Regions from separate parts of the Streptomyces sp. NPDC006335 genome, predicted to be linked through region 4. Evidence: riboswitches for the same ligand, from Rfam matches in the RefSeq annotation. Region 4 holds a riboswitch; each other region holds the start of a gene.

The links. Region 4 has a riboswitch for cyclic di-AMP ahead of ABZ098_RS06590 (transglycosylase SLT domain-containing protein). Riboswitches for the same ligand answer to the same signal wherever they lie in the genome.
Positions count from the first base shown of each region.
Region 1: linked by a shared signal. The riboswitch ahead of ABZ098_RS22045 (transglycosylase family protein) and the one ahead of ABZ098_RS06590 (transglycosylase SLT domain-containing protein) in region 4 are both predicted to bind cyclic di-AMP.
Region 2: linked by a shared signal. The riboswitch ahead of ABZ098_RS29980 (M23 family metallopeptidase) and the one ahead of ABZ098_RS06590 (transglycosylase SLT domain-containing protein) in region 4 are both predicted to bind cyclic di-AMP.
Region 3: linked by a shared signal. The riboswitch ahead of ABZ098_RS14280 (peptidoglycan DD-metalloendopeptidase family protein) and the one ahead of ABZ098_RS06590 (transglycosylase SLT domain-containing protein) in region 4 are both predicted to bind cyclic di-AMP.

Region 1 is NZ_JBEXQX010000007.1:305,889-313,510, reverse strand. Features, by position in the region: gene eno (phosphopyruvate hydratase) at 1-870, opposite strand, end outside; gene ABZ098_RS22045 (transglycosylase family protein) at 1,168-1,857, opposite strand; cyclic di-AMP (ydaO/yuaA leader) riboswitch at 1,861-2,028, opposite strand; gene ABZ098_RS22040 (transglycosylase family protein) at 2,234-3,202, opposite strand; gene ABZ098_RS22035 (cytochrome P450) at 3,393-4,790, opposite strand; gene ABZ098_RS22030 (nucleoside triphosphate pyrophosphohydrolase) at 4,920-5,918, opposite strand; gene ABZ098_RS22025 (SurA N-terminal domain-containing protein) at 6,163-6,810, opposite strand; gene ABZ098_RS22020 (glycoside hydrolase domain-containing protein) at 6,966-7,622, opposite strand, start outside.
Region 2 is NZ_JBEXQX010000012.1:226,972-234,593, reverse strand. Features, by position in the region: gene ABZ098_RS30000 (DUF5998 family protein) at 1-122, opposite strand, end outside; gene ABZ098_RS29995 (GNAT family N-acetyltransferase) at 165-3,002, opposite strand; gene ABZ098_RS29990 (HPr family phosphocarrier protein) at 3,200-3,481, shown strand; gene ABZ098_RS29985 (GntR family transcriptional regulator) at 3,608-4,303, opposite strand; gene ABZ098_RS29980 (M23 family metallopeptidase) at 4,503-5,258, opposite strand; cyclic di-AMP (ydaO/yuaA leader) riboswitch at 5,272-5,434, opposite strand; gene ABZ098_RS29975 (pitrilysin family protein) at 5,644-7,032, opposite strand; gene ABZ098_RS29970 (pitrilysin family protein) at 7,029-7,622, opposite strand, start outside.
Region 3 is NZ_JBEXQX010000004.1:95,853-103,474, forward strand. Features, by position in the region: gene dxs (1-deoxy-D-xylulose-5-phosphate synthase) at 1-258, shown strand, start outside; gene ABZ098_RS14255 (aspartate aminotransferase family protein) at 255-1,640, shown strand; gene ABZ098_RS14260 (XRE family transcriptional regulator) at 1,714-2,319, shown strand; gene ABZ098_RS14265 (DUF6126 family protein) at 2,316-2,438, shown strand; gene ABZ098_RS14270 (tyrosine-protein phosphatase) at 2,451-3,248, opposite strand; gene ABZ098_RS14275 (alpha-galactosidase) at 3,457-5,532, shown strand; cyclic di-AMP (ydaO/yuaA leader) riboswitch at 5,841-5,999, shown strand; gene ABZ098_RS14280 (peptidoglycan DD-metalloendopeptidase family protein) at 6,004-6,942, shown strand; gene ABZ098_RS14285 (DUF6250 domain-containing protein) at 7,283-7,622, shown strand, end outside.
Region 4 is NZ_JBEXQX010000002.1:157,590-165,211, reverse strand. Features, by position in the region: gene ABZ098_RS06610 (ABC transporter ATP-binding protein) at 1-696, opposite strand, end outside; gene ABZ098_RS06605 (sigma-E factor regulatory protein RseB domain-containing protein) at 731-1,996, opposite strand; gene ABZ098_RS06600 (polyprenyl synthetase family protein) at 2,280-3,290, opposite strand; gene ABZ098_RS06595 (CocE/NonD family hydrolase) at 3,590-5,608, shown strand; cyclic di-AMP (ydaO/yuaA leader) riboswitch at 5,850-6,050, shown strand; gene ABZ098_RS06590 (transglycosylase SLT domain-containing protein) at 6,056-6,538, shown strand; gene ABZ098_RS06585 (HAD family hydrolase) at 6,542-7,354, opposite strand.

The DNA.
Region 1 (7,622 bases), on a different contig from region 4:
CTCGAACAGCGGGTCCTCGATGGAGACGAGCGGGTAGGCCGCCACGAGCTCCTCGTAGTACTCCGTCATCTCGGCGGCCGAGCGGTCCTTGCCCTCGAACTGGTACTTGCCGTCCTTGTAGAACTCGGAGGCGGCGACGTCGAGCGCCAGGGCGACCTGCTCGCCGGGGATGTAACCGGCTTCCTTGATCGCCTCGAGGATGAGGTCCAGGGCGGCGCGGTTGGACTCGAGGTTCGGCGCGAAGCCGCCCTCGTCGCCGAGGCCGGTGGACAGGCCCTTGCTCTTCAGGACCTTCTTGAGGGTGTGGTAGACCTCGGTGCCCCAGCGCAGCGCCTCGGAGAAGGACTCCGCGCCGATCGGGGCGATCATGAACTCCTGGATGTCCACGTTGGAGTCGGCGTGCGAGCCGCCGTTCAGGATGTTCATCATCGGCACCGGCAGCAGGTGCGCGTTCGGGCCGCCCAGGTAGCGGAAGAGCGGGAGGTCGCTGGCCTCGGAGGCGGCGTGGGCGACGGCCAGGGAGACGCCGAGGATGGCGTTGGCGCCGAGCGAGCCCTTGTTGTCGGTGGCGTCCAGGTCGAACATCGCCTGGTCGATCAGGCGCTGCTCGGTGGCGTCGTAGCCGACGAGCTCCGGGCCGATCTGCTCGATGACGGCGAGGACCGCCTTCTCGACACCCTTGCCCTGGTAGCGGTTCGGGTCACCGTCGCGCAGCTCGATGGCCTCGAAGGCGCCCGTGGAGGCGCCGGAGGGGACGGCGGCACGACCGGTGCTGCCGTCGTCGAGGCCGACCTCGACCTCGACCGTGGGGTTGCCTCGGGAGTCCAGGATTTCCCGGGCTACGACGACGTCGATGGACGGCACGAGCATCTCCTTCTTGGGATGTGACACGGTCCGCCGGGACCGCGGTGGGTTCTGCGAGTCCGAGCCTAACCGGCTCCGGGGGATCGGCCACCGTGTGGACCGCCCCCTGGACAGAACCGAGAGTAAATTGTTTCTGAACTGAACAAAGACCGGTCGGCGCCGGGGCATGAAAAAACCCCGCCCCGGTGCGTACGGGGGAACACGCACCGGAGCGGGGAGCCCGTGGGGGACGGGGGGTGACCCTCACGAGGCCTTCATCCTGGAGGACACGGCTGTGAGGGCCCTGTGGTTCAGCCAGGTCTCTTACTTCAGGTGCAGCTGCTGACCCGGGAAGATGAAGTCGGCGTCGTCGATGATGTCCTTGTTCAGCTCGAACAGCTTCTGCCAGCCGCCCTTGACCTTGTGCTTCTCGGCGATCGAGCTGAGGGTGTCACCCTTGACGACCTTGTACTCGCCATCGCCCTTCTTGACCTTCTTGCCGGTCGGGGTGGTGACGGTCTTCTTGGCCGCCGGGCGGTCGTTCGAGCGGGAGGCGCTCTGCTCGTCGGTCGAGCGCGTGCTGGTGCCCGAGTTCGAGGAGCTGGAGTTCGAGCTGGAGGAGGACGAGCCGCCGCTGTAGCCGGCGCTGGACAGCCCCTTGCCGCAGACCGGCCAGGCACCCTTGCCCTGGGAGGCGAGGACCTTCTCGGCCACGGCGATCTGCTGGGACTTGCTGGCCTGGTTGGCCTGCGCGGCGTACTGCGTGCCGCCGTACGCGGCCCAGGTGGAGGCGGAGAACTGCAGGCCGCCGTAGTAGCCGTTGCCGGTGTTGATGGACCAGTTGCCGCCGGACTCGCACTGGGCCACGGCGTCCCACTCGGAGGCGGTGGCGGCGGAGGCGCTGCCGGCCGCCATCAGCGGGGCGGCGATGGCGACACCGGTGACGCCGGCGAGCGCGGCGGCGCGGGTGGCCTTGGACGGACGACGGTGCTTGCCCTTGCCGGAAAACAGCATGGTGGATCCCCTCACCGACGCCTGCGAGGTGAGCTGTCGGGTTCGGGCCGGTTGAGTTGCCCGGTCGCACACCTCGCGGTGCGCGACTTAACCCCAAGCCGGTCCAGCGTGAACTGCTGGGCCCGGCACTTACCTTGGGTCCCCCGCTCCTGCCTACGGCGCTTGACGCGACGACTGTTCCCGTACGGCCGCTGGCAGGATTCGGCGTTGCGACAGACGGGGCTCGGGTTGCCGAGCGGTCACGACCGTAGACACGCGCTCGGCGGAATTTCAAAGACGATCAGGGCTTCTGAGACTCATCCCACACTTTCACCAAAGTGGACATTCGGTGCGAAGTGTGACGTGAACTCCCGCTGTTTTTCAGGTCTTTTCGACCCTATTCAGCCCCTGTGTCGAGCGTCTGACCGGCGACGATGTTGCTCGGGTCAGCTCCGATGCGGTCCTTGTTCTCGGCGTAGAGGGCACGCCATCCGCCGTCGAGGCCAAGGGAGTCGGCGATGGAGACGAGGGAGTCACCCTCCCGGACCGTGTAGGTGCGGGCGGCGTGACGGCCGGCCGAGGAGGAGGCTGCGCTCTTGGTCACATTCTCCTCGGCACTGTCGCCGCGGTGCTTGCCGGAGCCGAGGGCGCCGACGTCGACGAGGGCCGAAGAGCTGCCCTCCTGCCACGACTTGTCCGCTTCATCCTCTTCTGGACTCACTACGGGCGAGCTGTCGGAGGGCTGGGCGTCATCCTTCACGGAGCTCTCGGACTCCGAAGAGTTCTTTTTGTCCGACTTGGCGGGACTGTCGCCGCTGGAGGGAGTACCCGACGGCGAGGGCGTCGCGGACGAACCGTCCAGCGCGTCGAGCAGCCCGGAAGACTCCTCGGAGCCCGACGAGTTCGAGGAACCGGACGATCCGGACGATCCGGACGGCGAGGCAGAGGGGGTGTCGCTCCCCACGCCCGTGTCGACGTCGGCCGAGCTGGAGTCCTTGCTGAGACCGCCGAGCAGTCCACAGGTCGGCCAGGCGGCGATGCCCTGGTCCGCGAGGAGCTTCTCGGCCACGGCTATCTGCTGGTTGCGGCTGGCCAGGTCCGCCGTCTCGGCGTATTCGAGGCCGCCGTACTTCTCCCAGTTCTCCTGGGACATCTGGAGGCCGCCGTAGTAGCCGTTGCCGTCGTTGGCGCTCCAGGAGCCACCGCTCTCGCACTCCGCGACCCGGTCCCACGTGGTGCCGGTGGCGGCGCTCGCGCCGGTCGCCCCGAGCAGTGGGATCGCGATGGCGGATCCCGTCACACCGGCCGCCACGAGGAGGGCCGGAGCCTGACGGGGGCGACGGTGACGACCGTTCCCGGAGAGCATGGAGGGACCTTTCCCGAGACAGCAAGTACCGGCGCGGCGGGTGGTACGGGGCCGCGCTGGTCCGTGAACGTATAGGGATTCGATCACTTGTCACAAGTTAATGCCGCGTAGATCACGTGAAGATCACAGACTTGAGGGCGCGTCATGTTTACGCGGCACCCCGCCGGGATAGGCCGGACCCCTCGGTCGATTACCGGACGGGCGTGAACTCCACGGGCAAAGTGCGCAGTCCACGCATGATGAGCCCTCCACGCCAGCGCAAATCAGCCGAATCCACCGCGAGTTGGAGGTCCGGGAGCCGGGTGAGGAGAGTGGCGAGCGCGGTCTGGCCCTCCAGGCGGGCGAGCGGGGCACCGAGGCAGTAGTGGATGCCGTGGCCGTAACCGAGGTGCTGATTGTCACGGCGGGACAGATCGAGCACATCCGGGTCGGCGAACCGCTCCGGATCCCGGTCCGCGGCCGCGAGTACGACGAGCACCGGGTCCCCGGCCGCGATGTCCTGCCCGCCGATCCGCAGGGGTTCGGTGGCGAACCGCCAGGTGGCCAGTTCGACCGGGCCGTCGTAACGGAGAAGCTCCTCCACTCCGGTCTCCAGGAGAGCCCTCTCCCCGCCGGCCAGGGACTCCTGCAACCGGTTCCGCTGCTCGGGGTGCGTGAGCAGGGCGTAGACCCCGTTGCCGATCAGATTGACGGTGGTCTCGAAACCCGCGAAGAGCAGGATGAAGGCCATGGCCGCGGCCTCGTTCTCGGTGAGATGCTCACCGTGGTCAAAGGCGCGGATGAGCCCGGAGATGAGGTCCTCGCCGGGGGTCGGCTCGTCGGGCAGCGCCTCCCGCTTCCGGTGGATGAGGTCGGCGAGATAGCCGCGCATCTTCTTCACGGACCGGGCGACCCCGCCCCGCGGCCCGCCGCCGTGCCGGATCATCATGCCCGCCCAGTCCCGGAAGTCGTCCTGGTCCTCCCGGGGGACGCCGAGCAGGTCGCAGATCGCGTAGATGGGGAGCGGGAACGCGAAATCGTGAATGAGGTCAGCCGTGCCGGTGGCCGCGAACCCGTCGATGAGACCGTCCGTCAACTCCTGCACCCGGGGCGCGAACTCGGCGACCCTCCTCGGCGTGAACGCCTTGCTGACCAGCCGTCGGAGCCTGGTGTGGTCCGGCGGGTCGATGTTCAGCAGATGCGTCATCAGCTCCGCCTTGCGCTCCCCCGGGATACCGGTCTTCCCCTTGGCGTGCGCCGGCTCGTCGTGATGCGCCGGGTTCTTGCTGAGCCGCTGGTCGGCGAGGGCCTGCTTGGCATCGGCGTAGCGGGTGACCAGCCATGCCTCCACCCCACTGGGCAACCGCGTCCTGTGCACGGGCGCGTGCTCCCGGAGCCAGGCGTAGGCGGGGTAGGGGTTGGTGGCGAACTCCCAGGTGAAGAGGTGGGGAGGTGGGGGGGTGGGGGTTGCAGTGGGGGTGGAGGTGGGGGGAGTGAGGGGGGTGGGGGGCGCAGTGGCGGAGGTGGGGGGCGGAGTGGCGGAGGTGGGGGGCGGAGTGGCGGGGGCGGGGGGCGGAGTGGCGGGGGTGGGTGAGGGGTGGTCGGTCACTCCTTGACGTTATCGGGCGGGGTGGGGGGTGTTCTCGGGGCCGTTTCCGTCACGTGCCGAGGGCCCTCCCTCCTCCCACCGCCAGGCCCCTCCCCCACCCAACCGGCGCTACCGCAACCCCTCACCCCCTCACCCCTCCACCTCCCGAATCGCATCCCGATACACCCGTGCGGCAGCTCTCAGTGCCGCCTCCGGGTCGACGCCCTCCGCCTCGGCGCGGGTGGCCAGGGCGAGGAGTTCGTAGCCGATGCCCTCGGTGTCCGGGAGGGGGACGTCCAGGCCCGCCGTCCGCACGCGGGACGCCAGCTTGGCCGCGAGGGCGAGGCCGGGCTGGCCCAGGGGGATGCCTTCGGTCACCGAGGTGCGCTGTTTCTCTATCGCCTTGGTGCGCAGCCAGTGGGCCTTGACCTCTTCGGGGGTGTCGGCTGTTTCGTCCCCGAAGACGTGGGGGTGGCGGTGGATGAGCTTGGCGACGATGCCGCCGGCGACGTCGTCGACGGAGAAGGGGGCCTCCGGGTCCTCCTCGGCGATCCTGGCGTGGAATATGACCTGGAGCAGGACGTCCCCGAGTTCCTCGCGCAGTTCGTCGCGGTCGCCCTCCTCGATGGCCTCGACGAGTTCGTACGCTTCCTCGATGCCGTACTTGGCGAGGCCCTTGTGGGTCTGCTGGGAGGACCAGGGGCACTCTCTGCGGATGCGGTCCATGACTTGGACGAGGTCGAGGAGGCGGGCGCCGGGCAGGTCGTAGGAGGCGGGGAGCAGTTCCAGCTCGGGCATCCGCAGGCGTCCGGATCCGGCGAGGCGGGCCAGGCCGTCCGTGAGGGCCGGCTCGCCCTCGCCCGTGGCCACGACAACCACCGTGTGTCCGCCCGCGCACGCCGCGACCAGTTCCTCCGCGGTCGGGGACGTCTCGTCGACCGCGATCCCGGCCTCCCGGAGATAGGGGAGCTGGGGGTGGGCGCCGTCCGCGCACAGGACACGGTCGGCGGCTTGCAGCGCCTGCCAGGCGGGCCAGGACAGCAGGCCGGGGGCGACGCGGTGGCTGGTGGTGAGCAGGACGATGCGGCCGGGGGCGGACGCCGTGTCGGGGTCCTGGTCGGGGGCGGGCTCGAAGCCGGTTGCGTTCACAGTTCGAAGCTAACGCACGGTGCCGACGGGGCGATCAGGTTGTCCACAGGCGGGGGACGGCGGAGTGATCGTACGATCATCCGCCCGCGAAAAGGACCGTTCTGCGAGCCGCCCTGCGGACCGTCCCCATCCCACGGACCGTCCCCATCCCGCGACCCCTGCGAGCCCGGCGACCCCCGCGACCTCTGCGAGCCCCCGACCCCTGCCGGCCCTCCCGCCCTCCCGGAGGTCCCGTCCCGTTTCGCTAAGCGCTCTGCTCGCTCCCCGTCGCCGTGACCTCACGTACCCACGGGGTCTTCGCGTCGACGCGGGTGCTCTTCGTGACGTCCCAGGTGCCGTAGCGCGGGTTGAGGTCGACGTCGAGTTGCTTGGACGCCTTGCTCAGGGCGTTCCAGAAGGCGGGGTCGCTGGTGTCGGTGCCGAGCTTTCCGGCGAGTTTCTGGGCCTCCAGCTGGAGGCGGAGGTTCTCGTCGAGGCGTTCGGGGGCGATGCCGTACTGCTGGAGCCAGGCGGTCTTGAGGCCCTTGGCGCCGCCCGCCTGCTCCTCCAGGCCGGACCGCAGCTCCTGGACCTCCTTGCGGGTCACGGTCACGCCCGCGTCGGCGGCCGCCCGGTGCAGTACCCGGTCGAGGACCATGCCGTGCAGGACGTCACGGGTGAGGGTGCCGGTCTTGGCGATGGCCTGCTTGTACTGCGTCTCGTCCGTGACGGAGGCCCGCTGCGCGTCACGCACCTCGGTAACCCGGTTCTCCAGTTGGGAGACGGTGATCCGCTGCCCGCCGACGACGGCCGCCGCGCCGGGGTGCGCGTCGCTTCCGCAGGCGGTGAGCAGGGGTGCCGCGGCGGCGAGGGCGGCGGAGAGGACGAGCGCGGTGCGACGACGGCGGTGCAAGGAGGCCTCCCGAGGAGATTGTGCGACGGTGCACAAGGTCTTGCGGTGATCGATGGTAGGCAGGGGACCGGCTCTGGCCAACCCATTCGACCAACGATTCACCGGGACTTCCGGCACCGCCGCGCTGTCACCGCACGCACACGCGCGTGCCGGGGTCAGCCGGTGATGGCCACCGGGGCGTCCCAGGCGTCGCGGTCCACGGTGATCGTGTAGCCGTTCCGCGTCTCCTTGCTGTTGACCATGTACTGGTGGGCCCGGCTGTGATCGGTGTACTGGGTCTTGCCGAACGGCCAGTCCGTCGTCGTGGTGTTCTGCTTGTCCCACAGGGCGTACCAGAGGTTGCCCGGCAGGTCGGTCTTGTCGGTCGCGTTGGCGATCGCCTTGGCGCTGGAGCTGGTGAAGCCGTAGAGGCCGGCGCGGTAGGTCTTCGCGCGCAGGGTCTTGTCGAAGGCGCGCACGTAGGTGAGCACGGCGTCGTTGCACGCCTTGTTCGTGATGTCGTACGCCTCCATGTCCAGGTAGATGGGGCTGCCGGCCTTCATGCCGAGGGCGGAGGCCTTGGCGACCGCGTCCGCGCCGTCGGTCGCGCCCAGGGAGGCCGCCGTGGAGGCGGTGAGTTTCTCGGGGTTGGAGCCGCTCTGGCAGGGCGGCTGGGCGCCGACGTAGAGGGGGATGAGCTTCCAGCCGACCGTGCTGACGGACTTGACCCAGGAGGCGGTGAGGTTGGGCTGGGAGCAGCCGCGGTTCTTGCCGCCGACGTAGACGGCGGCGGCTCCGTAGAAGCCGGTGTGCCAGGCCTTCATGGCGGCGAG
Region 2 (7,622 bases), on a different contig from region 4:
ATGGGCTCGCCGCCCACGGCGGCCTCCACCGCCTCGGCCACGAGGGCCGGGTAGTAGCCGCTGCGCTCGATCGCCGCACGCAGCCCCTGGGTCGTCGTACTGGTCTTGGCCATGACGTCCATCCTACGGTGGCGCGCTGACTGCGAGGCACCGCTCGCCGCCGCTCAGTACGCGGGAAGCGTCCGCGGGCCGAGGTCGTCGCGGGCGGGCGGCGGCGCGAGCCGCACGGAGGCGCCGAGGACGCTCAGGCCGCGCGGGGCGACGACGACCGGCTCCAGGGTGACCGCGACGACCTCGGGGTGGTCGTCGACCAGCCGGGACACCCGCAGCAGGAGTTCCTCCAGCGCGGGTGTGTCGACCGGGGTGGAGCCGCGCCAGCCGAAGAGGAGCGGCGCGGTCCGGATCGAGCGGATCAGGCTCGTCGCCTCCCGGTCGGTGACCGGGATCAGCCGGTGCGCGGTGTCGTCGAGCAACTGCGAGGCGGCTCCGGCCAGCCCGAAGGACAGCACGGCGCCCGCTGCGGGGTCGATGACGGCCCGGATCACCGTGTCCACCCCGCGCGGTGCCATCCCCTGCACCACGGGCCGCAGCTCGTCGGGGGTGCCGAACAGCTCGGTCAGCTCGGCGTACGCCCGCCGCAACTGCTCCTCGTCCGCGAGGTCGAGGCGTACGCCGCCGAGGTCGGCGCGGTGGCGCAGGTGCGGGGCGGTGGCCTTGAGGGCGACCGGGTAGCCGAGGGTGGAGGCTGCCTGGACCGCGGCGTCGGCGGTGGCGGCGGGCAGGGCGCGGTGGACCTGGATGCCGTACGTGGCGAGCAGCTCGCAGGTCTCCTCGGTGCCCAGGGTGAGGCCCTGCCCGCGCGTGAGCAGGCCGTCGATCAGGGCGGCGGCGCCCTTCTCGTCGATGTTCTCGTACTCGGGCACCTTGCCTGGCTCGGCGGCCTCCCGGCGCCACTGGGCGTACTGCACGACATCGGCCAGCGCCCGCACCGCGCGCTCGGCGGCCGGGTAGGCGGGGATCAGGCGGTCGCCGGTGCCGGGGGCGGATGGTTCCGCCGGGGCCGGTGTGGCGCGCAGCCGGTCGAGTGCGCGGAACGGGTGGTCGGCACGGATCTTCGGCGGGCCGGCGGTGGCCTGGGGCGCGGTGCTGGCCGCCGCCGACAGGGCCTCCGCGAGGCCGCCCAGCTCGACATGGACCACCAGGACCGGCTTGCCGGGGACCTGTTCCGCCGCGGACCTGAGCGCCTCGGCGAGGGCGGCGTCGCCGGCTGATCCCTCGCCGACCGCGGGGATGGCCGTCACGATCACCGCGTCGTAGGAGTCGTCGGCCAACGCGCGCGCGAGGGCCGCGTGGAAGTCCTCCGGTGCGGCGGCCGTCGTCAGGTCCAGCGGGGTCGACGGCTTGAGTCCCTCGGCCACGCAGGCGTCGTAGGTGAGCAGGCCGAGCGACTCGGAGTTGCCGAGGATCGCCACCCTGGGTCCGGTGGGCAGCGGCTGGCGGGCCAGCAGGAGGCCGGTGTCGACGAGTTCGGTGATGGTGTCGACGCGGATCACGCCGGCCTGCCGGAGCAGCGCCGACACCGTGGCGTGCGGCAGGCGCGTGGCGCGGACGGCGTGGCCCTGCGGGGCGGTGCCCGAGCCCTGCACGACGACCAGGGGCTTGGCCGCCGCCGTACGCCGGGCGAGGCGGGTGAACTTGCGGGGGTTGCCGATGGACTCCAGGTACATGAGGACGACGTCGGTGTCCGGGTCGTCGTACCAGTACTGGAGGACGTCGTTGCCGGAGACGTCGGCGCGGTTGCCGGAGGAGACGAAGGTGGAGACGCCGGTCACGCCGGTGACGCCGCCGCCGCGCCGGTGCAGCCGGGAGAGCAGGGCGATGCCGATGGCGCCGGACTGGGCGAACAGGCCGATCCGGCCGGGGCGGGGGGTCTCGGGGGCCAGTGAGGCGTTGAGCCGGACGTCCGGGTTGGTGTTGATGATGCCGAAGGCGTTCGGGCCGATGATGCGCATGCCGTACGCGCGTGCGTGCCGTACGAGTTCGCGTTGGCGCTCGCGTCCTTCGGGGCCGCTCTCGGCGTACCCGGCGGACAGCACGACGAGCCCCTGTACGCCGTGGGCCCCGCACTCGGCGACGACCTCGGGGACCTGCTCGGCCGGCACGGCGACGACCGCGAGGTCGACGGGGCCGTCGATGTCCCGCACCGAGCGGTGCGCGGGGATGCCGTCGAGTTCCTTCCGCTCCTCGGGGAACGCCTTGTTCACGGCGTACAGGCGGCCGTTGAAGCCGTAGTCCCGGATGTTGCCGAGTACGCCGCGGCCGACACCGCCGGGGGTGCGTCCGACGCCCACGACGGCGACGGAGCCGGGGGTGAGCAGCCGCTGCACGGACCGCGACTCGGCGCGCTGCTCGCGCGCGTACTGCACGGCGAGCGAGCGGTCGGTGGGCTCCAGGTCGAACTCCAGGCGTACGACGCCGTCCTCGAAGCTGCGCTTCTGGGTGTAGCCGGCGTCGGTGAACACCTTGATCATCTTGACGTTGGCGGGCAGCACCTCGGCGGCGAAGCGCCGGATGCCGCGCTCGCGGGCGACGGCCCCGATGTGTTCGAGGAGGGCGGAGGCCACACCGCGCCCCTGGTGGGCGTCCTGCACGAGGAAGGCGACCTCGGCCTCGTCGGCGGGGGCGGAGGCGGGCATCCCGTCGGCACCGATGCGGTCGTAGCGTACGGTGGCGATGAACTCGCCGCCGATGGTGGCGGCGAGTCCCACCCGGTCCACAAAGTCGTGGTGCGTGAAGCGGTGGACGTCCTTGGCGGACAGGCGTGGGTAGGGCGCGAAGAAGCGGTAGTACTTCGACTCGTCCGAGACCTGCTCGTAGAAGCTGACCAGGCGATCGGCGTCGTCGACGGTGATGGGCCTGATGCGCGCGGTGCCGCCGTCGCGCAGCACTACGTCGGCCTCCCAGTGGGCGGGGTACTCGTGCCGGTCCGACGCGCTCTGCATGGGCCCCAGAGTACGGCTCGCGTACGACAACGGCGCGAGGCAGTCTGTGGAGAACGCGCGAGAACGCACAAGGACGCAAGTCGGGCCGAGGCCGCGGTCCGACGTCTCACCCCGGGAGGGCTCCAGGCCCTCTCCGGAGACGCTTCACGTGTGGGAAACTGGTCTAGACAACCCTGAACACCGAAGGGCAGCATCACATGGCTGAGCGCCGCGTCAACGTCGGCTGGGCCGAGGGCCTCCACGCCCGCCCCGCTTCCATCTTCGTCCGGGCCGCCACGGCCGCAGGCATCCCCGTGACGATCGCCAAGGCCGACGGCAACCCCGTCAACGCGGCCTCCATGCTGGCCGTGCTCGGCCTGGGCGCCCAGGGCGGCGAGGAGATCGTCCTCGCCTCCGACGCCGAGGGCGCGGACGCGGCCCTCGACCGGCTCGCGAAGCTGGTCGCCGAGGGACTCGAGGAGCTCCCCGAAACCGTCTGAGCACGGCGTCCTGAAAAGCACCGAGGGGCTCGTCCGAATTATCGGGCGGGCCCTTCGCTTTTCCCATTCAAGGGCAGCGTAAATAGCGCCCCGCGAATTACTCTCTCTTTGTATACGGTGCCCGTGTTAATGCCGCGAGCCCGTCACGTTTACAGGATGTTGCGAGGTCCTCACACGGTCCGCGCGGTCCCCTCCGGAGGTGAACCGCAGCCGGTGCGCCGCGCCCGAGCGCTCGGTGTGCAGCGCCGTGATCGCCCGCGCGCGTTCGCCGTCCCCGCGCGCCACCGCGTCCACGATCGCGCCGTGCTCCGCCCAGGACTCCACGGGGTCGGCGGGCGCGTCCACGACGTACATCCAGGCGATCTTGTGCCGCAGCTGGGTCAGCATCGAGGTCAGCGCGGGGCTGCCGGAGGCCTGTGCGAGCGTCTCGTGGAACCAGCCTCCCAGCGAGCGCAGATCGTCGCTGTTGCCCCGCCTGGCCCGCTCCTGGCCCAGCCTGACCAGGCCGCGCAGCACCTTCAGATGGGCCTCGGTGCGCCGCTGGGCGGCCCGGGAGGCGCCGAGCGGTTCGAGCAGCATGCGCATCTCCAGGAGGTCGGCGCCCTCCTGCTCGGTCGGTTCGGCCACGCACGCGCCCGCGTGCCGCCGCGTCACCACGAAGCCCTCGGCCTCCAGCGTGCGCAGCGCCTCGCGGACGGGGACGCGGGAGACGCCGTAGCGGCGGGCGAGCAGTTCCTCGGTGAGCCGGCTCCCGCGCTCGTGGACACCGGCGACGATGTCGTCCCGGATCGCCGTGCATACCGAGTGCGCCGGAATACGCATGTCCGACCTCCGTCTTAATCCCCGTGAAACGTCGCCGATTGACGTGTGTTCAGTGACTCTATTGCAATCAGCGGGAATTTCCGACGGCGGACCGGAATCCAGGGATATTTTTTGGACAACGGGGCCTTGGAAACGACGAAACCCCGGCTCGGGGAGCCGGGGTCTCGCGGAGATCGCGCGGAGGTCTCGCGCAGGGGTGTCAGACGCTGACGCCGTGCGAGCGCAGGTAGGCGACGGGGTCGATGTCCGAGCCGTACTCGGGGGTGGTCCGCGCCTCGAAGTGCAGGTGCGGTCCGGTGACGTTGCCGGTCGCGCCGGACAGCCCGATCTGCTGGCCGGGGGTGACGGACTGGCCGACCGAGACGCCGATGGACGACAGGTGGCCGTACTGGGTGTACGTGCCGTCGGCCATCCGGATCACGATGTTGTTGCCGTACGACCCGCCCCAGCCGGCCTCGACGACCGTGCCGCGGCCCACCGCGTGGACGGAGGTGCCGCTGGCGGCGTGGAAGTCGACACCGGTGTGGCTGCCGGAGGACCAGATGGAGCCGCCGCTCTTGTAGCCGGTGGAGATGTAGGAGCCGGAGATCGGGGCGACGAAGGCGTTGAGGCGCTTGCGCTCGGCCTCGCGGGCGGCACGCTCCTTGGCCTCGCGTATCTCCTTGGCGCGCGCCTCGGCCTTGCGCTTGGCCTCGGCGGCCGCCTTCTTCTGCGCGGCGGCCTGCGCCTGGGCCTCGGCCTGGGCGTCGAGCTGGGCCGCGAGGGAGTCCGTGCCGACGGAGACGGCGGGCATGAGGCCGGTCTGCTCGACGGAGTTCTCGGCGGCGAGGGCCGGGGTGGCGATGGTGCCGATGACGCCGGTGGTGGCGAGGGCGGCGACGCCCGCGGCGCGGGCGGTGGTGCGCTTCATGCGGCTGGGACGACGGTGCTTCCCGGTGGCGCAGGTGAACGCCATGTGGTGGCTGGTCCTTTCCTTCCTTCTCGCCTACCGGGTTAGCTGACGGGTTCGGAGCAGGAAGGTCTCCTACGGACCCCCTCGCGGTGCGCGGGCGTCCGATTCACCCCAGGGACGTGTGGTGGGTCCCCGGCTCCCCTGGCTCGCGCCATGCGGGGACTCGGCGATGACTGTCCGGTGCCGCGGGCGCGGCTCGGTGCCTGACGGACAGCCCAGAGGACGCTAAGCGGGGCAACTTTCAATCCCCAAACCGATCAGGGTTTTTGTAGCGCATCCCACAGGGCAGACAGGCAACCTCCTGCCCAATTCGGACATCTAAGAGTCCTGGGTGTCGTAGGGGTCCTGGCGACGCTTCCGTCACCAGGGCCCCTCGGTCACGCTTCCTCTACTCGGCCGTCACGACCTTGACTTCGCCGATGCCGAGGGCCTCGACGGGCTCCTTGATGGCGGCGGCGTCGCCGACCAGGATCGTCACCAGCCGGTCCACCGGGAAGGCGTTCACGACGGCCGCGGTGGCCTCCACGGTGCCGGTCGCGGCGAGCTGCCGGTACAGGGTCGCCTGGTAGTCGTCGGGCAGGTGCTGCTCGACCTGGTCGGCCAGCGTGCTCGCGACGGCCGCGGCGGTCTCGTACTTGAGCGGCGCCACACCGACGAGGTTCTGCACGGCGACATCGCGCTCCGCGTCGGTGAGACCGCCCTCGGCGAGCGTGCGCAGCACCTTCCACAGGTCGTCCAGCGCGGGACCGGTGTTGGGGGTGTCCACCGAGCCGCTGATGGCGAGCATCGCGGCGCCCGAGCCGTCCGGCGCGGACCTGAGGACCTGGCCGAACGACCGTACGCCGTAGGTGTAGCCCTTCTCCTCGCGCAGGACGCGGTCCAGGCGGGAGGTGAGGGTGCCGCCGAGGCAGTACGTGCCGAGCACCTGCGCGGGCCACACGCGTGCGTGCCGGTCGGCGCCGATGCGGCCGATCAGGAGCTGCGTCTGGACGGCGCCGGGACGGTCCACGATGACGACCCGGCCGGTGTCGTCGGCGGCCACCGGCGGCACGGGGCGGGGCTGCGCCGTGGAGCCGGTCCAGGAGCCGAGGGTGTCGGCGAGCAGCGCGTCCAGGTCGATGTCGGTGAGGTCGCCGACGACCACGGCGGTCGCGGTGGCGGGGCGCACGTGCTTCTCGTAGAAGGTGCGTACGGCCGCGGAGTCGATGTTCTCGACCGTCTCCTCGGTGCCCTGGCGCGGGCGCGACATGCGCGAGTCCGCCGGGAACAGCTCCTTGGAGAGCTCCTTGGCGGCGCGGCGGGACGGGTTGGCCAGCTCGTGCGGGATCTCGTCGAGGCGGTTGCGGACCAGGCGCTCGACCTCGCTGTCCGCGAACGCGGGCGCCCTGAGCGCGTCGGCCAGCAGACCGAGCGCCTTGGCGAGGCGGGAGGCGGGCACTTCGAGGCTGAGACGGACGCCCGGGTGGTCGGCGTGCGCGTCGAGGGTGGCTCCGCAGCGCTCCAGCTCGGCGGCGAACTCCTCGGCGGAGTGCTTGTCGGTGCCCTCGGAGAAGGCGCGCGCCATGATCGTGGCGACGCCGTCCAGGCCGGCCGGTTCGGCGTCCAGGGGCGCGTCCAGGAGCACCTCGACGGCGACGACCTGCTGGCCGGGGCGGTGACAGCGCAGCAGGGTCAGGCCGTTGTCGAGCGTCCCTCGCTCGGGGGCGGGGAAGGCCCAGACCTTGGGCTCGCCCGCCTGCGGCTGCGGGTGGAACTCCATCGCGGCGAGCTCGCTCACTTGGCCGCCTCCTCGTTGTCGTCGCTGGCTTCTACGGTCGCCGCGGCCTGCGGGTCCTCGGCGGCGTCCTCGGCGCTGTCGGCGATCTCGGCCGGGGCGGTGGGCTCGTAGACGAGCACCGCGCGGTTGTCGGGGCGCAGCCTGGCCTTGGCGACCGCCTGGACCTCCTCGGCGCTCACCTCCAGGACGCGCTGCACGGCGGTCAGGGCGAGCTGCGGGTCGCCGAACAGGACGGCGTAGCGGCACAGTTCGTCGGCGCGGCCCGCGACGGTGCCGAGCCGGTCCAGCCACTCGCGCTCCAACTGGGCCTGGGCGCGCTCCATCTCCTCGGCCGTGGGGCCCTCCGCGGCGAACCGCGCGAGCTCCTCGTCGATGGCGGCCTCGATGACCGGCACCTCGACGTCACCGGAGGTCTTCACGTCGAGCCAGCCCAGGGAGGGCGCACCGGCCAGGCGCAGCAGGCCGAAGCCGGCCGCGACGGCCGTACGGTCACGCCGTACGAGCCGGTTGTACAGGCGGGAGGACTCGCCGCCGCCGAGGACGGTGAGGGCGAGGTCGGCCGCGTCCGCCTCGCGCGTGCCGTCGTGCGG
Region 3 (7,622 bases), on a different contig from region 4:
CTGGTGGCCGTCGTCGAGGACAACAGCCGGGCCGCCGGAGTGGGCGCCGCGGTGGAGCTGGCCCTCGGTGACGCCGAAGTTGACGTGCCCGTACGGCGGTTCGGGATCCCGGAGCAGTTCCTCGCGCACGCCAAGCGGGGCGAGGTGCTCGCCGACATCGGTCTGACGCCGGTCGAGGTGGCGGGACGGATCAGCGCGAGCCTGGCCGTGAAGGCGGCCGCGCAGGAGCAGGTCGAAGTCAAGGAGACAGCACAATGACCACCGAGTTCGACCTCGGCAGACTCCTGGCCGAGCGCGGGGCCGAGCGCTACGAGCTGCATGGCAGGTACCTGAACCACCAGCTCCCGCGCATGCTGCACACCATCGGCTTCGACAAGGTCTACGAGCGCGGCGAGGGCGCCTACTTCTGGGACGAGGACGGCAACGACTACCTCGACATGCTCGCCGGGTTCGGAGTGATGGGCCTGGGGCGCCACCACCCGGTCGTCCGCAAGGCACTGCACGACGTCCTCGACGCCTCCCTCGCCGACCTCACCCGCTTCGACTGCCAGCCGCTGCCCGGGCTCCTGGCGGAGAAGCTGCTCACCCACAGCCCGCACCTGGACCGGGTGTTCTTCGGCAACAGCGGCACCGAGGCAGTGGAGACCGCGCTGAAGTTCGCCCGGTTCGCCACCGGCAGGCCCCGCGTCCTGTACTGCGACCACGCCTTCCACGGGCTGACCACGGGCTCGTTGTCGGTCAACGGCGAGTCCGCCTTCCGGGACGGATTCGCGCCCCTGCTGCCCGACACGGCCGTGCCCCTCGGCGATCTCGACGCCCTGGCCCGGGAGTTGAAGAAGGGCGACGTCGCCGCCCTGGTCGTCGAACCGATCCAGGGCAAGGGGGTGCACGAGGCGCCACCCGGGTACCTGCGGTCCGCGCAGGAGCTGCTGCGCAGGCACAAGGCGCTGCTCATCGCCGACGAGGTGCAGACCGGGCTCGGCCGGACCGGGGACTTCTACGCCTACCAGCACGAGGACGGGGTCGAGCCCGACCTGGTGTGCGTCGCCAAGGCGCTCTCCGGCGGCTATGTCCCGGTCGGCGCCACCCTCGGGAAGGACTGGATCTTCAAGAAGGTCTACTCGTCGATGGACCGGGTGCTGGTGCACTCGGCGAGCTTCGGATCCAACGCCCAGGCGATGGCGGCCGGGCTCGCCGTCCTCTCGGTCATCGAGAACGAGCAGATCGTCGCGAACGCCCGCGCCACCGGCGATCTGCTGAGGTCCCGGCTCGCGGAACTGATCGACAAGTACGAGCTGCTCGCCGACGTGCGAGGCCGGGGCCTGATGATCGGCATCGAGTTCGGCAGGCCGAAGTCGCTGAAGCTGCGCAGCCGCTGGACCATGCTCCAGGCCGCGCGCAAGGGCCTGTTCGCGCAGATGGTCGTCGTACCACTGCTCCAGCGGCACCGGATCCTCACCCAGGTCTCCGGTGACCACCTGGAGGTCATCAAGCTGATCCCCCCGCTCGTCGTCGGGGAGAAGGAAGTGGACCGGTTCGTCGACGCCTTCACGGACGTCATGGACGACGCGCACAGCGGCGGCGGGCTGATGTGGGACTTCGGCAAGACGCTGGTGAAGCAGGCGGTGGCCAACCGGTAACGGCCCACCGCAAGGCTTTTGCCTCTGAGGCAAGAAATTTGCCGCAGAGGCAAAGCTGCGTCTCAATGGAGGTATGACCTCCCCGGAAGCCTTCACGGAGCTGCCCTCGGTGGCTCCCCAGCTTCGCGCGCTGCGCCGTCGCGCCTCCCTCACCCTGGAGGCGGCGGCCGGGGCCGCGGGGCTGTCGCCCGCCCATCTCTCCCGGCTCGAGACCGGTCAGCGCCAGCCCTCGCTGCCGATGCTGCTCGCGCTGGCCCGCATCTACGGTACGACGGTCTCGGAACTTCTCGGCGAGACGGCCGCCGACCGGGACGCCGTGGTCCGCGCCGCCGACATGGAACCGACCGAGGCGGGCGGCTGGACCTACTTCCAGGCGGGCGCGGCCGGCCGTGGCATGCAGGCCCTGCGGGTGCAGGTGCCGCACGGATCCCAGGGTGACATCGTGCGCGTGCACCCCGGCGAGGAATGGCTGTACGTCCTCAGGGGGCGGCTCCGGCTCCGCCTCGGGGACACCACGCACCGGCTCGGCCCGGGCGACAGCGCGCACTTCGACTCGCTGACCCCGCACCGCATCGCCGCCCAGGACCCCGACGGTGTCGAGCTCCTGTTCGTCCACACCCTTTTGCAGAGTCCCACGGCCACGCTGTGCCTGGGCCCCACCCCTGGAGAGACGTCATGAGCGACATGGAGGAGAAGTTCCCCCGCGCCCTGTGGGTGCGCCTGATCATCTACCTGGCGGTCGGCCACGTCTTCGCGGCCTTCATCTACTTCCTCTTCGAGGTGGGAGCCGGGCAGTAGCGGCCGTACTGTTCAGTCGAGCAGGCGCTCCCGCAGCCGCTCACGGATCTCGGGGGTCAGGCCGAGGCCCTCTTCCAGATACGCCTCAACACCGCCCCACGTCTCCTCGATGGTCTCGAAGGCCGCCGTCAGATACTCGGCGCGCGCCTCGAACAGAGGGCTGAGCAGCTCCATGACCTCGGGGGAGTAGGCGTCGGCGGAGGCGCTGGTGCGGCGGACCTTGTAGCGGCGGTGCTTGGCGTTCGACTCCAGGTAGTCGGCGATGATCGCCTCGCGCTCCACCCCCAGGGCGAGCAGGGTCACGGCGATGGACAGACCCGCGCGGTCCTTGCCGGCCGCGCAGTGCATGAGGGCGGGCACGCTGTCCTCGGCGAGCGAGCGCAGCACCTGGGAGTGTTCGGCGGTGCGCTCCTTGACCATCGTGCGGTAGGAGCCGATCATGCGCTCCGCGGCCTTGCCGTCACCCAGGAGCTCACGGAGCTGCTCTATGTCGCCGTCGCGGACCATCTTCCAGAACCAGGTGCCCTCCGCCGGGTCGCTCAGCGGCAGGTTCACATTGGTGACGCCCGGCAGGTCGACGTCGGGGCCCTCCAGCTTCTGGTCCGCCGAGTTGCGGAAGTCGAAGATCGTGTGCAGGCCCAGGGAGGCCAGGAAGGCGGCGTCGTCCTCGGTCGCGTGCGCGAGGTGACCGCTGCGGAACAGCACTCCGTACCGCACCCGCCGTCCGTCCGCCGTCGGCAGTCCGCCCACGTCACGGAAGTTGCGAACACCTGCCAGTTCGGGTTCGGTCGACGGGATCTGCTGCGTCACGGGGGCTCCTCCCAGCCGGGCTCCGCCGACGCGGCTCGTCGACGGGGCACGTTCTCGACGATACGACATGGGTTCCTGGGGCAATGAAGTTGTCCACAGGGGCGGCAATGACTTGTCCACAGCCGTTGCAGCCAGGGCTGTCGGCCATTGATGATGTTGGGGCCTGAGTGCACCTGTTGGCACCTGTTCGGATCTGTGAGGAAGCACCATGCTGGAGATCGCCGAGAACGGCCGTACGTGGATTCTGTCCGGGCCGGCCAGCAGTTACGCCCTGCACCTCACCGCCGAGGACGAGCTGCTGCACCTGCACTGGGGGGCGAGGATCGCCCTGGCCGACGCCGAGGCCCTCGCCGTCCGCCCGCTGCCCGAGTACTGGCCCTTCGAGGCCCCGCTCGACGGACGCGAGGAATACCCCGTCGAGGGTGGCCCCCGCTTCACGCGCCCCGCCCTGTCCGTGCGCACCGACGAGCGGCGCGGTACCGAGTGGATCTTCGAGGCCTACGACACCGATGACGACGAACTGCGGCTGCGGTTCCGCGACGGCGGGCTGATCATCACGCTGCACTACCGGATGCGCGACGACGTCCTGGAGCGCTGGGTGACCCTGGACAACCAGGGCCCGGCCCCGGTCGAGCTGCTGCGCGCCGACTCCGCCACCTGGACCCTGCCCGACCGCGAGGACGGCTGGCGGCTTTCCCAGCTGCACGGCCGCTGGGCCGCCGAGTCCCTGCTCACGCGGACCCCCCTCACGTACGGCGAGAAGGTCGTCGGCAGCCGCCGCGGCCACACCGGGCACCAGCACCTGCCGTGGGTCGCGCTCGACACCGACGCCACCGAGGAGCGGGGCGAGGTCTACGGCGTCGCCCTCGGCTGGTCGGGTTCCTGGCGGATCGCCGTGGCGCAACTGCCCGACGCGCGTGTGCAGATCACCGGCGGCGCCGGATACGACGACTCGGGTCTGCTCCTGCTGGCGGCCGGGGAGTCCTTCACGACCCCCCTCTTCGCCGGTCTCTGGAGCGACGGCGGCTACGGCGGCGCGAGCCGCGCCTGGCACGCCTACCAGCGGGCGTACGTCATCCCGGACGCGGACCAGGACAGGCCCGTGCTGTTCAACTCCTGGGAGGCCACCAACTTCGACATCTCCGAGGAGCAGCAGGGCACCCTCGCCCGGCGGGCCGCGGCCATCGGTGTCGAGCTGTTCGTGGTGGACGACGGCTGGTTCGGCGCCCGGACCAGCGACCGGGCCGGGCTCGGCGACTGGACGCCCAACCCCGACCGCTTCCCGTCCGGCCTCAAGCCGCTCGCCGACTACGTGCGCGCGCTCGGCATGCAGTTCGGCATCTGGGTCGAGCCGGAGATGATCAACCCGGACAGCGAGCTGTACCGCGCCCACCCGGACTGGGTGCAGTACCAGACAGGGCGAAAGCGGACGGAGTTCCGCAACCAGCTCGTGCTGAACCTCGCGCGCGAGGACGTCCAGGAGTACTTGTGGGAGCAGCTCGACACTTTGCTCTCCTCGGCCCCGATCGACTATGTGAAGTGGGACTTCAACCGCTGCTTCACGGACGCGGGCTGGCCCGGTGAGCCCTACCCGCAGCGCCTGTGGGTCGACCATGTGCGCGGCTTCTACGCCCTCCTGGACCGGTTGCGGGCGGCTCACCCGGGTGTGGCCTTCGAGTCCTGCTCCGGGGGCGGTGGCCGGATCGACCTCGGGGTGCTGAGCCGTACCGACCAGGTGTGGACCTCGGACAACACCGACCCGCTCGACCGGCTCGCCATCCAGCACGGCTTCAGCCAGATCCATCCCGCGCGGGTGATGGCCGCCTGGGTCACCGACAGTCCCAACACCCAGCTCAACGACCGGGTGAGTTCTCTTCGGTTCCGGTTCGTGAGCGCGATGGCCGGCGTGCTCGGAGTCGGCGGCGACCTCGCGGAGTGGACCGAGGAGGAGCTGGCCGAAGCCGGTCGGTGGGTGAACCTCTACAAGGAGATCCGCCCCGTGGTGCAGCGCGGCGACCTCTACCGGCTGCGGCCTCCGCGGGGTGGGCTGAGCGCGGTGCAGTACGTCCTCGGGGACGAGACCGTCGTTCTCGCCTGGCTCCAGGCGCAGAAGTACGGCGAGTCGGTCCCCTCGCTGCGGCTGCGCGGACTTGACCCGACAGCAACGTACGAATGCCGTGAAACGGGCGAAGTGCACCGAGGGGGCGTACTGCTGCATCACGGACTTCGTACCGGCTTGCGCGGCGACTTCGATGCCACGGTTATCCGCCTGCGTCGCATCTAGGGCTTCTGTCCGAATTAATGGCTTCCTTCCAACTCCGCCCAAGATGAGGGTTCCTGTGAATTCGTGACGTGAGGAGCGTCATACCCGTGACCGTGTGTCGCCCGTCATGTTCACGTAATTCGCAGGTTTGGCAAGGGGATTTGTGTGGGGGAAGGGCGTCCGATTCACGCAGCGTGACCGGCAATTCTCATTAGGGATCAACAAAAACGCATACCCGCGCAACCTCTCACTTGTCCCTTTGCGTCTTGCTCGTTTACGTTCGCCACCGATCCGGTCGGACGCCCAATCCTGCCGCCGAACGGATTCCCCACACTCACTCACCCGTGCACGGCAGGAGCGGGGGACCCACAGGTATCAACGCCTGTTTCGGTTCCCGGAACAGGCTTGGGGTTAAGTCGCGTCTCGGCGCGGCCGGGCATCTCCAGCTCGCACCCGACAGCTCACCTCGCAGGCGCCGGAGAGGAATTCGCCATGCCCGCGAAGGGTAAGCACCGCCGTCCGAAGTCCCAGCGCTTCACCCGCTCGATCGCCGTCGCCGGAACCGGGGGTGCCGCGCTCGCCCTCCCGCTCATGGGGGCCACCGGCGCGCACGCCGCCACTTCCCAGTCCGTGTCGGAAAAAGCGGTTCAGTCGCTTCCGGTCACGCAGAAGTCCGCCGAGAAGTCCGCTGAAAAGACGGCTGCGAAGAAGAACTCCGCGAAGACCCCGACCGTACGCACCTATTCGGTGCGGGTCGGCGACTATCTCTCGAAGATCGCCGACGAACAGCACGTCAGCGGTGGCTGGAAGAAGCTCTACGCCGACAACCGTGAGGTCGTCGGCGACGACCCGTCGTTGATCCACCCGGGTCTGAAGCTCACGATCGGCAAGAAGGCCAAGGCGAGCACGGCGAAGACCCAGTCCTCGGCGCCGTCCTCGGCGAAGGCCGAGAAGACGGAGTCGAAGAAGTCGTCCTCGAAGCCGGCGACCGCCACCCAGAGCTCCGACACCGCCGGCTCCAGCGGCTACACCCTCCCGGTCAGCGGCGCCACCGTCGGCACCGGGTACCGCGTCGCGGGCAGCATGTGGTCCAGCGGCTACCACACCGGCGTCGACTTCGTCGTCCCGACCGGCACCTCCCTCAAGGCCGTGGCCGCGGGCACGGTCGTCTCCGCGGGCTGGGGCGGCGCCTACGGCAACCAGGTCGTCATCAAGCTGAACGACGGCTACTACGCCCAGTACGCCCACCTGTCCCAGCTCTCCGTGTCGGCCGGTCAGACCGTGACCGAGGGCCAGCAGATCGGCCTCTCCGGCGCAACCGGCAATGTGACCGGCCCGCACCTGCACTTCGAGATCCGCACCACGCCGGACTACGGCTCCGACGTGGACCCGGTCGCCTACCTCCGCTCGAAGGGCGTCGCCGTCGGCTGACGATGCCTCCCTGTGCCACCGAAGGCCGGACCCCGATCCCCGGGTCCGGCCTTCGGTGTTTTCTCGGAAGCCTTGAGAAGCCCACAGAAGCCTTTTGAGAAGCCTTCAGAAGCCTGAGAAGTCTTCAGAAGGGCTTCAGAAGCCTTCCGGAGTCTTTTCAGGAGCGGGAGGCCGACCGTGCTTGTCGGCGCCCGCATGGTCACTTCGTGGCGTTCTTGTGGCAGGCGCGCCCGAGGCGTCGACAGGTGGGGGAGGGGCGCGGCAGAGTGAACTCCGTTGCTGTGCAAGCGCTTTCTAACGGCTTCGGAGTTCATCCCCTTCCCGGAAGGAACCGTCCCCCATGACGACCACGCGCAGAGCCTTCGGGGCTCTCGCCGCCGGCGCCGCCCTGGGCGCCCTCGCCCCCGCGGCCACCGCGAGCGCCTCCCCCCGCCACCGCCGCCTCGTCGCTCACGACGACTTCCGCCACGGTCTGGGCCGTTGGGCCGTCGAACTGGAGCAGGGCGGCACGGTCACCGCACGGCGCGGGGTCCTGGAGGTCGACGTGCCGGCCGGTGCGACGATCTGGTTCCGGCAGCCGCTCGAAGGGCCGTACGTCCTGGAGTACACCGCCACGCCCGTGTCCGCGGGCGGGGTCAACGACCGGGTGTCCGACCTGAACAACTTCTGGAACGCGGTCG
Region 4 (7,622 bases):
CGCCGCGTGGGTGCAGACCTGTTCGATCTCGTCCAGGAGGTGGGAGGAGAGGAAGACGGTGGTGCCGTCCGAGGCCAGCTCCCTGATCAGGGAACGGATCTCTCGCATGCCCTGCGGGTCGAGACCGTTGGTCGGCTCGTCCAGGACCAGGAGTCTGCGGGGCTGGAGGAGGGCCGCGGCGAGGCCCAGGCGCTGCTTCATGCCCAGCGAGTACGCCTTCGCCTTCTTGCCGGCGGCGGCCGCCAGGCCCACCCGGTCCAGGGCGGCCGCCACGCGGGCACGCCGGGTGCGTGGGTCGGCGGTGGGGTCCGCGGCGTCGTAGCGGACGAGGTTGTCGCGGCCGGAGAGGAAGCCGTAGAGGGCGGGGCCCTCGATGAGCGCGCCGACGTGCGGGAGTACGGTCCGGGAGGCGCGCGGCATGGGGCGGCCCAGGACGCGCGCCGAGCCGGAGGTCGGTTCGATGAGGCCCATCAGCATGCGGATGGTGGTGGTCTTGCCGGAGCCGTTCGGGCCGAGGAAGCCGAAGACGCTGCCCGCCGGGACGGTCAGGTCGAGACCGTCCACGGCGAGCTGTCCGCCGCGGTAGCGCTTGGTGAGGGCGCGGGTGTGGATGACGGCCTCGTCCCCGCCCGCGCCACCGTCTGCGCTGTCACCCGACCCCTGCGGGTCCGGCTCCGTGGCGGACGGCTGCTCCATCGGCTCCCTCGATTCGTCGTGCCCCGCGGGGGACCTACTTCGCCGCGTCGGCCGCCTTCACCAGCGTGTCCTTGGTGACCGCGCCGACGTAGACCTTGCCGTCGTCCGTGATCAGGGCGTTGATCAGGCGGGTCTTGAAGACGGTGCCCTCGCCGAACTTGCCGGAGACCTTGTCGCCGAGCGAGTCCAGGAAGCCGCCGACGTCACCTCCGACCTCGGAGCCGGACGGGACGCCCTGGCCGCCGGTGTCGAAGGTGGCTATGGAGTCCCAGCCGTCCCCGATGACGCTCAGCCCTTCGGGGCCGTTCTCGCCGAACTCGCCGGTCACGCCCTTGCCGAGGTCCCCGGACTGCTCCTTGCCGAGCTCCCCGGACTGCTCCTTGCCGAAGCCCTTCGCGTGCTCGGGTGCCTTCGACGCGTCCCCCTCCTCGACCTTCGCGCCCTTGGGCGGGGTGAAGTCGAAGGTGGAGGCGGCCGGCTTGGTGAAGCTGACCTGGGTGAAGCCCGCGTCCACGACGGCCGCGCCGCCGCTCGCCGGGGTGAGGGTGAACTTCAGCGGCAGGCCGGTCTTCGCGTCCACCGCCACGGTGATCTGGCCGACCGTCGAGCCGTCGTCCTTGGGCTTGACGACCAGGCGGTAGGCGTCCCGCCCGGCGACCTGCGCGGTGCCCTCGACCGTGACCGACGTCGTCTTGTCGGCGGCCTTGAGCGCCTCCTCGGCAAGGTCCTTGGGCGTGGCCGGGAGCTCTTCCTCGTGCTTCTTGTCGCTCTCGGAGGCCGTGGTGTGGAAGACCGAGTTGGACTTGCTGTCGTAGCCCCAGACGTCCTTGCCGTTGTGGATGAGGCTGTACTCGGCCGCGTCCTCAAGGAGCGAGACCTTCTGCCTGTCCTCGCCGTCGGCCGCCACCCGCAGCGTGTGCGTGCCGGAGGCGAGTTCGGTGAGCTTGGTGGAGGGGTCGGCGGACGAGCCGTCGCCCGATCCGGAGGGCCCGGCGGCGGAGCCGAGCGAGCTCTCCAGGCCGCCGAGGTCCGGCAGGCCGAGATCCGTGGTGATCTTCACGGTGCCGGACAGCTGCTGCACGTCCGACGCGGCGATCTTCTCGATGAGTTCCTGTGCGCTGATCTTCGGCAGGTCGGGGTCGCCGGAGTCGGCGAGTGCCGGGACGAGCCCGATGGTCGCCGCCGCGACTCCCACCACCGTGGCCGGCACGATGTACCGCGCGGCCTTGCGTCGGCGCGCGGAACGCAGCTCTTCGGCGTCCGCGGCGGTCGCGCTGTCGTCGGATTCGTACGGTGCCATGTGTGCCTTACCTCCGTCGTCGGCGGCGGCTGTCAACTCCCGTGCGTCCACCCCGTAGCCGCCATTCTCACCCGAATCGGTGAGGAGTGGTGTTTTCTGTGGTGTCCATCTGACCAAATCGGCCATGAGCATGCGTCAGCCCTCGGGGCCAACTCCGCGTACACCTGGGGTATGACACGACATGCGGGCGCCCCCTACGACCCGTAGGGGACACCACCGGCGACGAGCGGGGCTCTGACGACTACGACGGCCTGAGCAGTGACGCATGTCACTGGCCGGGTCGCTAGCCGGCGCGGTGGACCACCGCGTCGCACAGCTCCATCAGCGCCGCCTTCGCGTCGCACTCCCGCAGCGGGGCCAGGGCCGCGCGAGCCTCCTCCGCGTAGCGCACGGTGTCCCGGCGGGCCTGCTCCAGCGCCGGGTGCGCACGCAGCGCGGCCAGCGCCTCCGCGTGCCGGGCGTCGTCCGTGAGGTCGGAGTCGAGCAGCTCGCACAGGGCGACGTCCTCGGCCAGCCCCAGCCGGGCGGCCCGCTCCCGCAGCCGCAGGACCGGCAGGGTCGGGATGCCCTCGCGCAGGTCCGTGCCCGGTGTCTTGCCGGACTCGTGGGAGTCGGAGGCGATGTCCAGGACGTCGTCGGCGAGCTGGAAGGCGACGCCGAGGCGCTCGCCGTACTGGGTCAGGACGTCCACGACCGTCTCGTCGGCGCCCGACATCATCGCCCCGAAGCGGCACGAGACCGCGACCAGCGAGCCCGTCTTGCCGCCGAGCACGTCCAGGTAGTGCTCGACCGGGTCCCGGCCGTCCTGCGGCCCGGCCGTCTCCAGGATCTGGCCGGTGACCAGGCGCTCGAACGCCTCCGCCTGCACCCGGACCGCCTCCGGCCCGAGGTCGGCCAGGATGTGCGAGGCGCGCGCGAACAGGAAGTCACCGGTCAGGACGGCCACCGAGTTGCCCCAGCGGGTGTTGGCGCTGTCCACACCCCGCCTGACCTCGGCCTCGTCCATGACGTCGTCGTGGTACAGCGTCGCGAGGTGGGTCAGCTCCACGACCACGGCGGACGGCACGACGCCCGGCGCGTAGCGGTCCCCGAACTGGGCGGCGAGCATCACGAGCAGCGGCCGGAACCGCTTTCCGCCCGCCCGCACCAGGTGCTGGGCGGCTTCCGTGATGAAGGGGACCTCGCTCTTGGTGGCCTCGAGCAGTCCCTCCTCGACAGCCGCCAATCCGGCCTGGACATCGGCTTCCAGAGCCTGGTCCCGCACGCTCAGCCCGAACGGCCCGACGACGGTCACGAGGGGTCTCCTGTCTGCTGGTGTCTACTGGCGGTTACGCGAAATGTCGATAGGTCGCTGCCATCACTCAAGTCAGCGTATCCGGTCACCTTTGGATCACCGCTAGCGCCCGCCCCGTCCATGCCAGGCGGTATCGGATCACGACCGGTATGTTTTTGATCACCTGAAAAGGATGGATATCTATCGACTTGTAGGGAAGTAGCCGCCCGTGTCCCGAACCGGAGCCGAGATCGCGGCCGCCGCGCCCCGGCCGCGCCGCAGCACGCACCAGGTGCACTGAGACCGACGGGACCCCACCGATGCGCATCGCTACGTCCTTCCCCTACGAGACGGCCCACGAGGACGTCCGTGTCCCGCTTCCGGACGGGACGCTCCTGTACGCACGCGTGTGGCGGCCCCTCACCCAGGAACCGGTACCCGCGATCCTCGAATACCTGCCGGACCGCCTCAGCGACCGGACCGCGCCCCGCGACCGGCAGCGCCACCCCTGGTACGCGGGCCACGGCTACGCCTCCGTCCGCGTCGACGTGCGCGGGCACGGCAACAGCGGGGGCGTGCCGGGCGACGCGCACTCGGCGACCGAGATCGCCGACGGGGTCGAGGTCGTCCACTGGCTGGCCGCGCAGCCCTGGTGCGACGGCCGGGTCGGCATGTTCGGCATCGCCGGGGGCGGCTTCGACTCCCTCCGGATCGCGGCCCTCGCACCCGAACCGCTCAAGGCGGTCGTCACCGTCTGCGCCACCGACGACCGCTACGACAACGACGCGCACTACACGGGAGGATCCGTCCTCGCGGTGGGCATGCACGCCTGGGCCGCGACGATGCTCGCCTCCGCCTGCCTCCCGCCCGATCCGCTCCATCTCGGCGACGCCTGGCGGGAGATGTGGCTGACGCGGCTGGAAGCCGTCGCCCCGTTCCTCCACACCTGGCTCGACCACCAGACGCGCGACGACTACTGGCGGCACGGCAGCGTCCGCGAGGGCCACGGCACGATCGGCGCGGCCGTCCTCGCGGTGGGCGGCTGGCACGACCCGTACCGCGACACGGTCCTGCGGCTGGTCGAGAACCTCCCGGCCGACCGCGTGCGGGGGATCGTCGGCCCTTGGTCCCACCAGTACCCGGACCGCGGCCTGCCGCCCGGCCCGGCGATCGGCTTCCTCCAGGAGACCCTGCGCTGGTGGGACCAGCACCTCAAGGGCGTCGACACCGGCGTCATGCGCGAACCCCTCCTGAGGGCGTACGTCAGCGACTCCCACCCCCCGGCCACGGTCCACGACACCCTGCCCGGCCGCTGGGTCGGCGAGCCGGCCTGGCCCTCCCCGCACGTGACGACGGTGGCGTACGGCCTCCAGGGCGCCCCCGTCCTGGTCCGCTCCCCACAGCACACGGGCGTGGACGCCGGCCGTTTCGTTCCTTCCGGCAACGACGCCGACCTGCCGCCGGACCAGCGGGAGGAGGACGCCCGTTCGGCCTGCTTCGAGTTCGCGGTGGGTGAGGAGACCTGGGTGCTGGGGCGGCCGCGGGTGCGGCTCCGGGTGACCTCGGAGGTGTCGCGCGGGCAGGTGGTCGCCCGCCTCTGCGATGTCGCCCCGGACGGGTCGTCGACGCTCGTCACGCGGGGCGTGCTGAATCTGTCGGCCCGTCACGGGCCGGACCGGGCGGTGCCCTGGGAGCCGGGGGCCACCCAGGAGCTGGCCTTCGAGCTGAACGGCGCCGGGCACGCCTTCCCGCCCGGCCACCGCATCCGGCTCGCCGTCTCCTCGGCGTACTGGCCGTGGGTCTGGCCGCAGCCCGGGTCGCAGGCGGGCTTCACCCTGGAGCCTGCGGGGAGCTTCCTCGAACTGCCGGTACGCGCGCGTGAGGCGGACTCGGACATCGCCTTCGAGGAGCCGGAGCAGTCCGGGCCGCTCGGGGTCGACCGCGCCGTGGCCGCTGATGGATGGAGCCCCGCCACCCTGGACGAACCCCGCCCCGAGCGGCTGGTCGTCCGTGACGTGGCCAAGGGCGAGTGGCGTCTGGAGGTCGACCCCCGGTACGGCGGCACGCGCGTGTACCCCGACGGGCTGGAGTGCGCCGAGGACGTGCTGGAGACGTACACGATCGACGAGAAGGACCCCCTGTCCGCCCGCATCCGCTCGGACTGGTCGGTCCGGCTGCACCGCCCCGAGCTCGCCTGGGACGCGACCGTCCGGACCCGTTCGGAGATCACCTGTGACGGCACGGACTTCGTCACCTCCGACGAGGTCGTGTGCACCGACGGCGGCGAGGTGGTCTTCCACCGGACGTGGGAGAAGCGGATCCCACGAACGGCCGGTTGAACATGAGTTGAGCCTTCTTGACCGTTTTACACCTCTTGCGCTCGGCTGTGACTTGGCCCACTCAGGCGTACGGATCGGCGGCTTTCCGGAATCCATCGATCCGCCTTTTCCCGCGCGCGAGTTGAGGCTTGGCGAACGCAAAGGATCAAGCACCCCAAATGCCTCTTACCAAGGTCAATAGGCACGCCATGTGAATTCGCCACTTGTTCCGGACATGTGCTCTCGCATACGTTCCCGGCCTGTCGGGCGGACGCCGAATCCTGCCACCGCCCGTACACCCACCGAGAACCACGGCAGGAGCGGGGGAACCAGGTAAGTCGCCGGAACGGTCGTCTTCGGACATACCGGTACGGCTTGGGGTGAAGTCACGCCTTTCGTGGGCGTGGCCGGGCATCTCCCGCCCGAACCCGACAGCTCACCTCGCAGGCGACGGAGAGGAACTTCGCCATGCCCGCTGCCGCTCAGCACCGCCGCACCCGCACCAGCCGTCTCGCCCGCAGGCTCGCCGTCGTCGGCACCGGAGCCGCCGTCCTCGCCCTCCCGCTCCTCGGCGCGACCAGCGCGTCCGCGGCCACCCCGCCCCTTCAGACCGCGACCACGCTGGGCTACCCCAACACCCTCGACGGCTGGATCCGGGCCTCCCTCGCCGTCATGGCGGAGCACGGGATCCCCGGTTCCTACGACGGGATCTACCGCAACGTCATCCGCGAGTCCTCCGGCAACCCCTACGCCATCAACCTCTGGGACTCCAACGCGGCCGCCGGCACGCCCTCCAAGGGCCTGCTCCAGGTGATCGACCCGACCTTCAACGCGTACCACGTGGCCAACACCTCGTGGGACCCGTACGACCCGGTGGCGAACATCACCGCGGCCTGCAACTACGCGGCCCAGCGGTACGGGTCCATCGACAACGTGTTCGGCGCGTACTAGGAACTACCCCCGCGCGAAAAGTCCTTCGAGGACGACGGCGATGCCGTCGTCCTCGTTCGACAGGGTCACCTCGTCGGCCACGGCCTTGAGTTCGGGGTGGGCGTTGGCCATCGCCACCCCGCGGGCCGCCCAGTCGAACATGGGGATGTCGTTGGGCATGTCCCCGAACGCGATCGTCACCTCGGGCCCCAGGCCCAGGTGTTCGGCGGCCAGCGCGAGGCCGGTCGCCTTGGTGACGCCGCATGGCTGGAGTTCGACGGTCCCGGGCCCCGACATGGTGACCGTCGCCAGTGAGCCCACCACCGACCGTGCCGTGACCGCCAACTCGTCGTCGGACAGGTAGGGGTGGCGCAGCAGCACCTTGCTGATCGGCTCGCACCACAGGTCGTCGCGTCGGTCGACCCGCACGGCGGGCAGGGTCGGATGGGGCATCAGATAGCCCGGCTCGATGAGCGTGAGCCCGTCGACACCGTCCTGGTCCACGGCCGCGTACACCTGCCCGACCTCGGCCTCGATCTTGCCGAGCGCGGTCTCGGCCAGCTCCCGGTCCAGGGTCACCGACCAGAGCAGACGGTCCGCGCCGGCGTCGTACACCTGCGCGCCCTGTCCGCACACCGCGAGCCCCGTGCTGCCGAGGTCGTCGAGCAGCGGCCGCACTCTCGGCGCCGGCCGTCCCGTCACCACGAGATGCCGGGCCCCACCGGCGGCCACCCGCGCGAGCGCGGCCAACGACCGGTCGGAGAGCGTGTCGTCGGCGCGCAGCAGCGTGCCGTCCAGGTCGGTGGCGACGAGTGAATATGCGGGGGAGGCGGCCATGATCAGAGAATACGGATGGTTGGCCCCTGCGACTCGACGCGAACCGGACGGCTGCTGCTTTCACATCCGTTGACGGCAGTTCCGGTTCCGGGGCGCGGGCGCCGTCGGCGGGCGGGGCGGGGTCATCGTCTTCGTGGCCGGCCCGGTACTCGCCGGACGGGCCGCGACCATGGGCCAGTTGCTCGCCTTCCGCGCGGTCCGGGGCGCCGGCGCGGGCGGCCTCATGAGCGGTGTGCAGGCGATCATCGCCGAAGCGCCACCCCGGTGG